DNA from 2 places in the Streptomyces sirii genome. Region 1 is predicted to be linked to the other one. Evidence: riboswitches for the same ligand, from Rfam matches in the RefSeq annotation. Region 1 holds a riboswitch; the other holds the start of a gene.

Region 1 (4,519 bases):
TGAGTCCTCCCGTTTTTATATCAGGCTTGTGATAAAAAACAATATATCATGCGCGTGATATAAAGGCTCCATGCCGAAGGTCGTGGATCCGGACGCCCGCCGCCGCGAGGTCGTCGCCGCCCTGTACCGAGTCGTCGTACGGGACGGCCTGCAGCGCACCTCGCTGCGCGCCGTCGCCGACGAGGCCGCACTCAACATCGGTTCGGTGCGCCACTACTTCGCCAGCCAGCAGGAGCTGATGGACTTCGCGATGCAGTCGATGCTCGGCGCGCTCTCCGAACGGCTGCTCCAGCATGTCGAGCGCATCGGGGATCTGAGTCGGTACCCGCGTGCGGAACGGCTCCGCCTGGTGACCGACCTCCTGGCCGAGCTGCTGCCGCTCGACGAACGCCGCCGCGCGGAGGTCACCGTCTTCCTCGACTTCAACGCCGCGGCCCGCACCCATCCGGCCTTCCAGGAACTCGCGCACCAGGCCGCCGCCGGCACCAGAAGGCTGACGCACCGCGTCCTCACCCGGCTCGACGAGTCCGGCACCCTGCGCCCCGGATGCGACGTCGACCTCGAGACCGAGCGCCTGGCGTCCCTCCTGGACGGCCTCTCCCTCAGCGCCGTACACCACCCCGACATCCTGGGCGCGCAGCGGTGCCGCCAGGTACTGGCCGCTCACCTGCAGGACCTGTCCCACACCGGCTAGTGCCTGGCCCACCTGGACGATCTGCGACACTGGACCCACCATGCCTGCACCCGGAGAACTCACTTTCGTCGCGCCGCGCGGGGCCAAGAAGCCTCCTCGGCACCTTGCCGATCTCAGTCCCGTCGAGCGCCGTGAAGCGGTGGCCGCGATCGGTGAGAAGCCTTTTCGCGCCAAGCAGCTGTCGCAGCACTACTTCGCCCGTTACGCGCACGACCCGGCGCAGTGGACCGACATCCCGGCGGCGGCGCGCGAGAAGTTGGCGAGCGAGCTGCTGCCGGACCTGATGAACGTCGTGCGGCACATCTCGTGCGACAACGACACCACCCGCAAGACCCTGTGGAAGCTGCACGACGGCACGCTCGTCGAGTCGGTGCTGATGCGCTACCCGGACCGGGTCACCATGTGCATCTCCTCGCAGGCCGGTTGCGGTATGAACTGCCCGTTCTGCGCCACGGGGCAGGCGGGGCTGGACCGCAACCTGTCCACCGCCGAGATCGTGCACCAGATCGTGGACGGGATGCGCGCGCTGCGCGACGGCGAGGTGCCGGGCGGACCGGCGCGGCTGTCCAACATCGTCTTCATGGGGATGGGGGAGCCGCTCGCCAACTACAACCGGGTGGTCGGCGCCATCCGGCGGCTGACCGACCCCGAGCCGGACGGCCTGGGCCTGTCCCAGCGCGGGATCACGGTCTCCACGGTCGGTCTGGTCCCGGCGATGCTGCGGTTCGCCGACGAGGGCTTCAAGTGCCGGCTCGCGGTGTCGCTGCACGCGCCGGACGACGAGCTGCGCGACACGCTCGTCCCCGTCAACACGCGCTGGAAGGTGCGTGAGGTGCTGGACGCGGCCTGGGAGTACGCGGAGAAGTCCGGGCGGCGGATCTCGATCGAGTACGCCCTGATCCGGGACATCAACGACCAGGCCTGGCGCGGTGACCTGCTGGGACGGCTGCTCAAGGGCAAGCGGGTCCATGTGAACCTGATTCCGCTGAACCCGACGCCCGGCTCGAAGTGGACCGCCTCGCGCCCCGAGGACGAGCGGGCGTTCGTCCAGGCCATCGAGGCGCACGGCGTGCCGGTGACCGTCCGCGACACCCGCGGTCAGGAGATCGACGGGGCCTGCGGGCAGCTCGCGGCCTCGGAGCGCTGAACGCCCGCTGGTACGGTGTCGTCGAACAAATGCACATTCCGACAGGGGAGCGCCACAGCGCTGAGAGTGCGGAAGCGTCGTAGTCCTACGGCGCCCGCAGACCCTTGAACCTCGCCCGGGTCATTCCGGGTAGGAAGTTCGGTCGTCACTCATGCTGTTGCGCCCTGCCCGGATGTTCCCTTTCGTGCGTCTTCGGACGCCGTGAGCCGCGGACACCGGGCGGGGCCGCGTCTCTTCCTGGCCAGCCAGGAGGAAATCAGTGAGCACCACCAGAAGGATCACCGCGAGCGCGCTCGCCGCCGCACTCGGCATGACCGCGCTCGCCGCGTGCGGCACCTCGGACGGTGACGGCGCGGACGCCAAGACCGTCACGCTCGTCAGCCACGACTCGTTCCCCAAGCCCCTGCTCGACGCCTTCGAGAAGGAGAGCGGCTACAAGGTCACGCTCCTCAAGGGCGGCGACGCCGGCAAGGCCGTCAACCAGGCGATCCTCTCCAAGGACAATCCCCAGGGCGATGTGTTCTTCGGCATCGACAACACCCTGCTCTCGCGCGGTCTGAACGCGGACCTCTTCAGCCCGTACGAGGCCAAGGGGCTGGACAGCGTCCCGGCCGCGCTGCAGCTCGACAAGGGCAAGCACCGCGTCACCCCGCTCGACTACGGCGACATCTGCGTCAACTACGACCGGGCCTACTTCGACCAGCACAAGATCGCGCCGCCGAAGACCTTCGACGATCTGCTCAAGCCCCGGTACAAGGGGCTGCTCGTCACCGAGAACGCCGCGACCTCCTCCCCGGGGCTCGCCTTCCAGCTCGCCACCGTCGCCACCTACGGCAAGGACGGCTGGCAGGACTACTGGAAGAAGCTCAAGGCGAACGACGTCGAGGTCGTCGACGGCTGGGAGCAGGCCTACAACGAGCGGTTCTCGGGCTCCGGGGCCGGCAAGGGCAAGGGCGACAAGCCGCTGGTGGTCTCCTACGCCTCCAGCCCGCCCGTCGAGGTGCTCGGCAAGAAGCCGGCGCCCAAGCAGGCACCGACCGGCGTCGCGACCGGCACCTGCTTCCGCCAGATCGAGTTCGGCGGCCTCCTCAAGGGCGCGAAGAACGAGAAGGGCGGCAAGGCGCTGCTGGACTTCCTGCTGAGCAAGAAGTTCCAGGAGGACGTGCCGCTGCAGATGTTCGTCAACCCGGCGCGCAAGGACGCCAAGCTGCCGGAGCTGTTCACGACGTACGGTGCGAAGATCGACAAGCCGGCGACGCTGGCCCCGGACGCGATCGCCGAGAACCGCGAACAGTGGATCAAGCAGTGGTCCTCACTCGTTCTGAAGTAGCCGGCGCCCGGAGCAGACGGCCCGCGCGGGGAACGGCGGTGCGGCTCGGCCTGATGGCCGTGCCGCTCGCCTTCTTCGCGCTGTTCTTCGCCTACCCGGTCGTGGCGATCGTCGGGCGCGGACTCAAGGACGGCGGGCAGTGGCAGCTGGGCCGGTTCGGGGCCGTGCTGAGCGACCCGGATGTCGTGCACGTGCTGTGGTTCACCCTCTGGCAGGCGGCCGCCTCGACCGGGCTGACGCTGCTGATCGCGCTGCCCGGCGCGTATGTCTTCGCGCGCTTCGACTTCCCCGGCAAGCGGTTGCTGCGGGCGGTGGTGGCGGTGCCGTTCGTGCTGCCGACCGTCGTCGTCGGCTCGGCATTCCTGGCGCTGGTCGGGCGGGGCGGGCTGCTGGACGACCTGTGGGGGCTGCGCCTGGACAGCTCGGTCTGGGCGATTCTGCTGGCGCACGTCTTCTTCAACTACGCCGTGGTCGTCCGGACCGTCGGCGGGCTCTGGGGGCAGCTCGATCCGCGCCAGGAAGAGGCGGCGCGGGTGCTGGGGGCCGGACGGTTCGCGGCCTGGCGGCGGGTGACGCTGCCCGCGCTGGGACCGGCCGTCGCGGCCGCCGCCCTGATGGTCTTTCTCTTCACCTTCACCTCCTTCGGGGTGGTGCAGATTCTCGGCGGCCCCACCTTCTCGACGCTGGAGGTGGAGATCTACCGGCAGACCGCGGACTTCCTGGACCTGCCGACCGCCGCCGTCCTCACCATGATCCAGTTCGCGGCGGTGCTGGGAGTGCTGGCGCTGCACGCCTGGACCGTGCGCCGCAGGGAGTCCACCCTCCGGCTCGTCGCCGCCTCGCAGACCGCGCACCGGCCGCGCGGTCGCGGCCAGTGGGCGCTGCTGTGGGCGACGCTCCTGGTCATCGCCGTCCTGCTGATCACCCCGCTGGTCGTGCTCGTGGAGCGGTCGTTCGCCGGGCCCGACGGCTACGGAGCGGTCTTCTACGAGTCGCTGCGCTCCGCCGGGGCCGGTGACGGCACCTTCGTCGTCGCCCCCTTGGAGGCCCTGTGGAACTCCCTCGCCTACGGGGCGGCCGCCACCGGCATCGCCCTGGTGGTGGGCGGGCTGGCGGCCGCCGCGCTGACCCTCCCGGGGCTGAGCCGGGGCCCGTCCGGGCGGATCCCCATGGCAAGCAGGTTCGTCCGCGGTTTCGACGCGCTGCTGATGCTGCCCCTCGGCGTCTCCGCGGTCACCGTCGGCTTCGGATTTCTGATCACCCTCGATGAACCACCGCTGGACCTGCGCGCCTCGTGGTGGCTGGTCCCGCTCGCCCAGGCGCTGGTGGGGGTGCCGTTCGTGGTCCG
Region 2 (4,519 bases), 1.7 Mb from region 1:
GCCTCGACCTCCTCCGGCGTCGCGTCCGCGTCGCCGCCGAACTGCTCGGTGATGCTTCTGCTGATCTTCATCGAGCAGAACTTCGGGCCGCACATCGAGCAGAAGTGAGCCGTCTTCGCCGGCTCCGCGGGCAGCGTCGCGTCGTGGAACGCGCGTGCCGTGTCCGGATCGAGGGCCAGGTTGAACTGGTCCTCCCAGCGGAACTCGAAGCGGGCGTCGGAGAGCGCGTCATCCCATTCCTGGGCTCCCGGGTGGCCCTTGGCCAGGTCCGCCGCATGGGCCGCGATCTTGTACGTGATGACGCCGGTCTTGACGTCGTCGCGGTCGGGCAGGCCCAGGTGCTCCTTGGGCGTGACGTAGCAGAGCATCGCGGTGCCCCACCAGGCGATCATCGCCGCGCCGATGCCGGACGTGATGTGGTCGTAGGCGGGCGCGATGTCGGTGGTCAGCGGGCCGAGCGTGTAGAACGGCGCCTCTTCGCAGATTTCCTGCTGGAGGTCGATGTTCTCCTTGATCTTGTGCATCGGGACATGGCCCGGGCCCTCGATCATGGTCTGCACACCGTGCCGCTTGGCGATGGTGTTCAGCTCGCCGAGCGTCCGCAGCTCGGCGAACTGCGCCTCGTCGTTGGCGTCCGCGATCGAGCCGGGGCGCAGCCCGTCACCCAGCGAGTAGGTGACGTCGTACGAGGCGAGGATCTCGCAGAGCTCCTCGAAGTGCGTGTACAGGAACGACTCCTGATGGTGCGCGAGGCACCAGGCGGCCATGATCGAGCCGCCTCGGGAGACGATGCCGGTCTTGCGGCGGGCGGTGAGCGGGACGTAGCGGAGCAGCACACCGGCGTGCACCGTCATGTAGTCGACGCCCTGCTCGGCCTGCTCGATGACGGTGTCCTTGTAGATCTCCCAGGTCAGCTCCTCGGCCTTGCCGTCGACCTTCTCCAGCGCCTGGTACAGGGGGACGGTGCCGATCGGGACGGGGGAGTTGCGCAGCACCCACTCGCGGGTGGTGTGGATGTTGCGTCCGGTGGACAGATCCATGACCGTGTCGGCGCCCCAGCGGGTCGCCCAGGTCATCTTCTCCACCTCCTCCTCGATGGAGGAGGTGACCGCCGAGTTGCCGATGTTGGCGTTCACCTTCACCAGGAAGTTCTTGCCGATGATCATCGGCTCGATCTCCGGGTGGTTGACGTTGGACGGCAGTACGGCACGGCCGGCCGCGATCTCGTCCCGCACGAACTCGGGCGTGACGTTCTCGCGGAGGGCGACGTACTCCATCTCCGCGGTGATCTCGCCGCGCCGGGCGTATGCGAGCTGGGTGACCGCGGCGCCGTTGCGGCCACGGCGCGGCTGGCGCGGGCGACCGGGGAAGACCGCGTCCAGGTTCTTGAGGCCACCGCGCGGTGAGGTGTGCTTGAGGCCGTCGTCCTCCGGCCGCATAGGGCGGCCCGCGTACTCCTCGGTGTCGCCGCGCGCGATGACCCAGTTCTCCCGCAGCGGCGCGAGGCCACGACGGACATCGGTTTCGATGTTGGGGTCGGTGTACGGCCCGGACGTGTCGTAGAGCGTCACGTGCTTGCCGTTGGTGAGGTGCACCCGCCGGACCGGGACCCGAAGATCCGGGCGCGATCCGGAGACATAGCCCTTGTGCCAGCCGATCTGCGGCTCACTGCCGGCACCGTTTTCGGGCGTGCGTGCATCCTGCAAGGTCATGAGACCCAACTCCCTACGCCGGCATTACCCGGTAACAGGTTCGGCGGTCGACGCAGCGGCTTCCGTCCATCGACGTTTCACGTGAAACATCACTGGGACGAAGGTCAGCGCCCTCTCAGCCCGGTGCTCCGAGCTCCCGCGATTGCAAAGGTGGCACCACGGTAGCGGCCGACGTAGCGGGGTGAACAGGGGGCCCCATGAGTTGTTGCAATGATCTGCGGGTGAGCCCTCACGAACCCCACCACCATCCGGCCGCGCACTCGCACAGTCATGGCCACGGCCCTGCCGCACCCGTCTCGCGGCATCTGCGCAAGGTCATCGCTGCGGTGCTGATCCCGTTCGCCACCGCGGTCGCGGTCGGCCTGGTCGTGCTCTGGCCGGGCGGCGCCCCGGGGCACAAACCGTCCGGCGTCGGTTTCGACCAGCCCACCGAGCGGGCCAGAGTGATCAAGGTGGTGGAGGTGAACTGCGCGGATGTCCATGCCGAGCAGGGGCCTCAGCCACCGTCGCAGACGGGACAGCCACCAGCCGGGGGAGCGGCATCGGACAAACCCTGCCAGCAGGCGACCATCAAGGTCACCACGGGCGAGAACACCGGGCGCACCTTCCAGACGGTGGTGACGCCGGACGCCCTGCGGCACTACACCACCGGGCAGGACGTGGTGGTGTCGTACTCCCCCAAGGCGCCCCGGGAACTGCAGTACTCGGTCACCGATGTCGACCGGTCTCTGCCGATGTGGGTGCTGGCAGGGATCTTCGCCGTCGCCGTCGTGGTCGTCGGCCGGCTGCGCGGAGTACTCGCGCTGGTCGCACTGGCGGCCAGCTTCGTCGTGCTGACGCTGTTCATCCTCCCGGCGATCCTGCAGGGCTCCAATCCGCTGGTGGTGGCCGTGGTGGGGGGCTCCGCGATCATGCTGATCGCCCTCTACCTGTGCCATGGGTTGACCGCCCGTACCTCCGTGGCCGTACTCGGCACCCTCGCCTCGCTGCTGCTGATCGGGCTGCTCGGTTCGGTATTCATCGGCTGGGCGCTGCTGACGGGCAATACGGACGACACGACCGGGCTGGTGCACGGGCTCTACCCGAACATCGAGATCCGCGGTCTGCTCCTGGCGGGGATCATCATCGGGTCGCTGGGTGTGCTCGACGATGTGACGGTGACCCAGACCGCAGCGGTGTGGGAGCTGAAGGAGGCGGACCCGACGGCGGGCCGGCGCAAGCTCTACAGCGCGGCGATGCGGATCGGCCGCGATCACATCGCGTCCGTCGTCAACACCCTCGTCCTGGCCTACGCGGGTGCCGCGCTGCCGCTGCTTTTGCTGTTCTCGATTGCACAGAGCAGCGTCGGTACGGTCACCACGAGCGAGGTGGTGGCGGAAGAGATCGTCCGCACGCTGGTCGGCAGCATCGGCCTGGTCGCCTCGGTCCCGCTCACGACACTTCTGGCGGCGCTCGTTGTCTCGGCGGACCGCACGAGCGACGGCACCCGGGGCGCGCCAGGGACAGCGGCTTCGCGGGCGGTGAGTTCGGCTGCAGGGGGTGCCGACGCTGCGTCGCGCGGCCGGTCGGGACGACGCGGAGGGCATGGCAGGCGACGCAAGCGGTAGCGGTATAGGCATGCCGCGCACGAGCCCAGGAGGGCGCACGGGCAAGTGAATTGACCGGCGGGCCCGGTGTGGCGCCGGTGCGGACGGGGGCGGGGCCGGGGTCAGCCGGCGGGCGCCTCCGTGAGGATCCGGTCCAGCACGGCCTCCAACGTGTCGCAGACCTCTTCCTTGCCGAGCGGCACGAGCCGGTCCGTACGGTCCAGGAAGGCGACCAGCGGCGCCGCGCTCACCCGGAACAGGGCGCGCTCGGCGCCTACTTGGAGGCTGATGAAGACGTCGCTGAGATGCTCGGGCGAGGCCGGTTCGATCCGCACATCGCCCTCACCGGACGGCCGGCTCAGGCCGTCCAGCAGCAGCTCACGCCCGAAGGCCCAGGTGACGGGCGCATCACCGGGCAGGTCGAAGGTGAGGCGGACGGCGTAGGGATCGGCGCTGTCGAAGTCCAGCTCCACCGGAATCCGGAACGCGAGCTCATCGGAGACGACGAAGCTCATGATCACTTCTGCCTGAACTGTGTCGGTCATCAACCACTGCCCCGCACTTGATCGGAGATGGCCGGGAAACATCCCCCGTAGCCCTATTGCCGCCATCGTCGGCCACGTGCAGGCAGATCACAAGGAGTGAGTTTTCAGATACTGATAGAGAAGGCGAGTGTCGTTAGTGTCGCCTCCGCCATTTTTCGTAGTCGATCCGTAACGGACCGCAATCGGTGCAGTTCGTTGGCGGGAAGTGACACGGCCAACGACGCGGCGACCGCGCCGACCTGGATGGGGATGGCCGAACACACCGTGCCCAAGGCATATTCCTGGTGCTCGAAGGCCGCCTGACCGCGACGCACCGTATCCAAGCGCCGCAGCAAATCGTCCTCAGATCGCAGGGAAAAGGGCGTTATCGACTGCAGGGGATGCCGTGACAGATGCTCCTTCCTCGATGCCTCGTCAAGCTGCGCGAGCAGACACTGCCCGATCGCATGAGCGTGCGCGGTGGTACGAAAATCAACCCATTCCTCCACCGGCGGCCGATCCGGGTTGTCGGCGACCGCCACGACCTCCACTTCACCCTCCCGATAGACGGCGAAGTAGACGGCGGCGCTCAACTTCCGGCCCGCCACGGCCAGCGCTTCGGAGATCTGGGCCCGCTGCCGGCGCCTGGCCCCGGCCTGGCCGATGGCCTCGGCCGCCGCACCGATCACGAACACGC

What was found. Region 1 has a riboswitch for thiamine pyrophosphate ahead of WAB15_RS29325 (thiamine ABC transporter substrate binding subunit). Riboswitches for the same ligand answer to the same signal wherever they lie in the genome.
Region 2: another riboswitch for thiamine pyrophosphate. It lies ahead of thiC (phosphomethylpyrimidine synthase ThiC); the one in region 1 lies ahead of WAB15_RS29325 (thiamine ABC transporter substrate binding subunit).

Annotation. Positions count from the first base shown of each region.
Region 1 is NZ_CP147982.1:6,476,922-6,481,440, forward strand. It holds gene WAB15_RS29310 (hypothetical protein) at 1-1, opposite strand, end outside; gene WAB15_RS29315 (TetR/AcrR family transcriptional regulator) at 71-694, shown strand; gene rlmN (23S rRNA (adenine(2503)-C(2))-methyltransferase RlmN) at 735-1,841, shown strand; TPP riboswitch at 1,875-1,995, shown strand; gene WAB15_RS29325 (thiamine ABC transporter substrate binding subunit) at 2,101-3,171, shown strand; gene WAB15_RS29330 (ABC transporter permease) at 3,147-4,519, shown strand, end outside.
Region 2 is NZ_CP147982.1:4,774,827-4,779,345, reverse strand. It holds gene thiC (phosphomethylpyrimidine synthase ThiC) at 1-1,712, opposite strand, end outside; TPP riboswitch at 1,706-1,862, opposite strand; gene WAB15_RS21440 (YibE/F family protein) at 1,910-3,319, shown strand; gene WAB15_RS21435 (SsgA family sporulation/cell division regulator) at 3,421-3,843, opposite strand; gene WAB15_RS21430 (IclR family transcriptional regulator) at 3,948-4,519, opposite strand, start outside.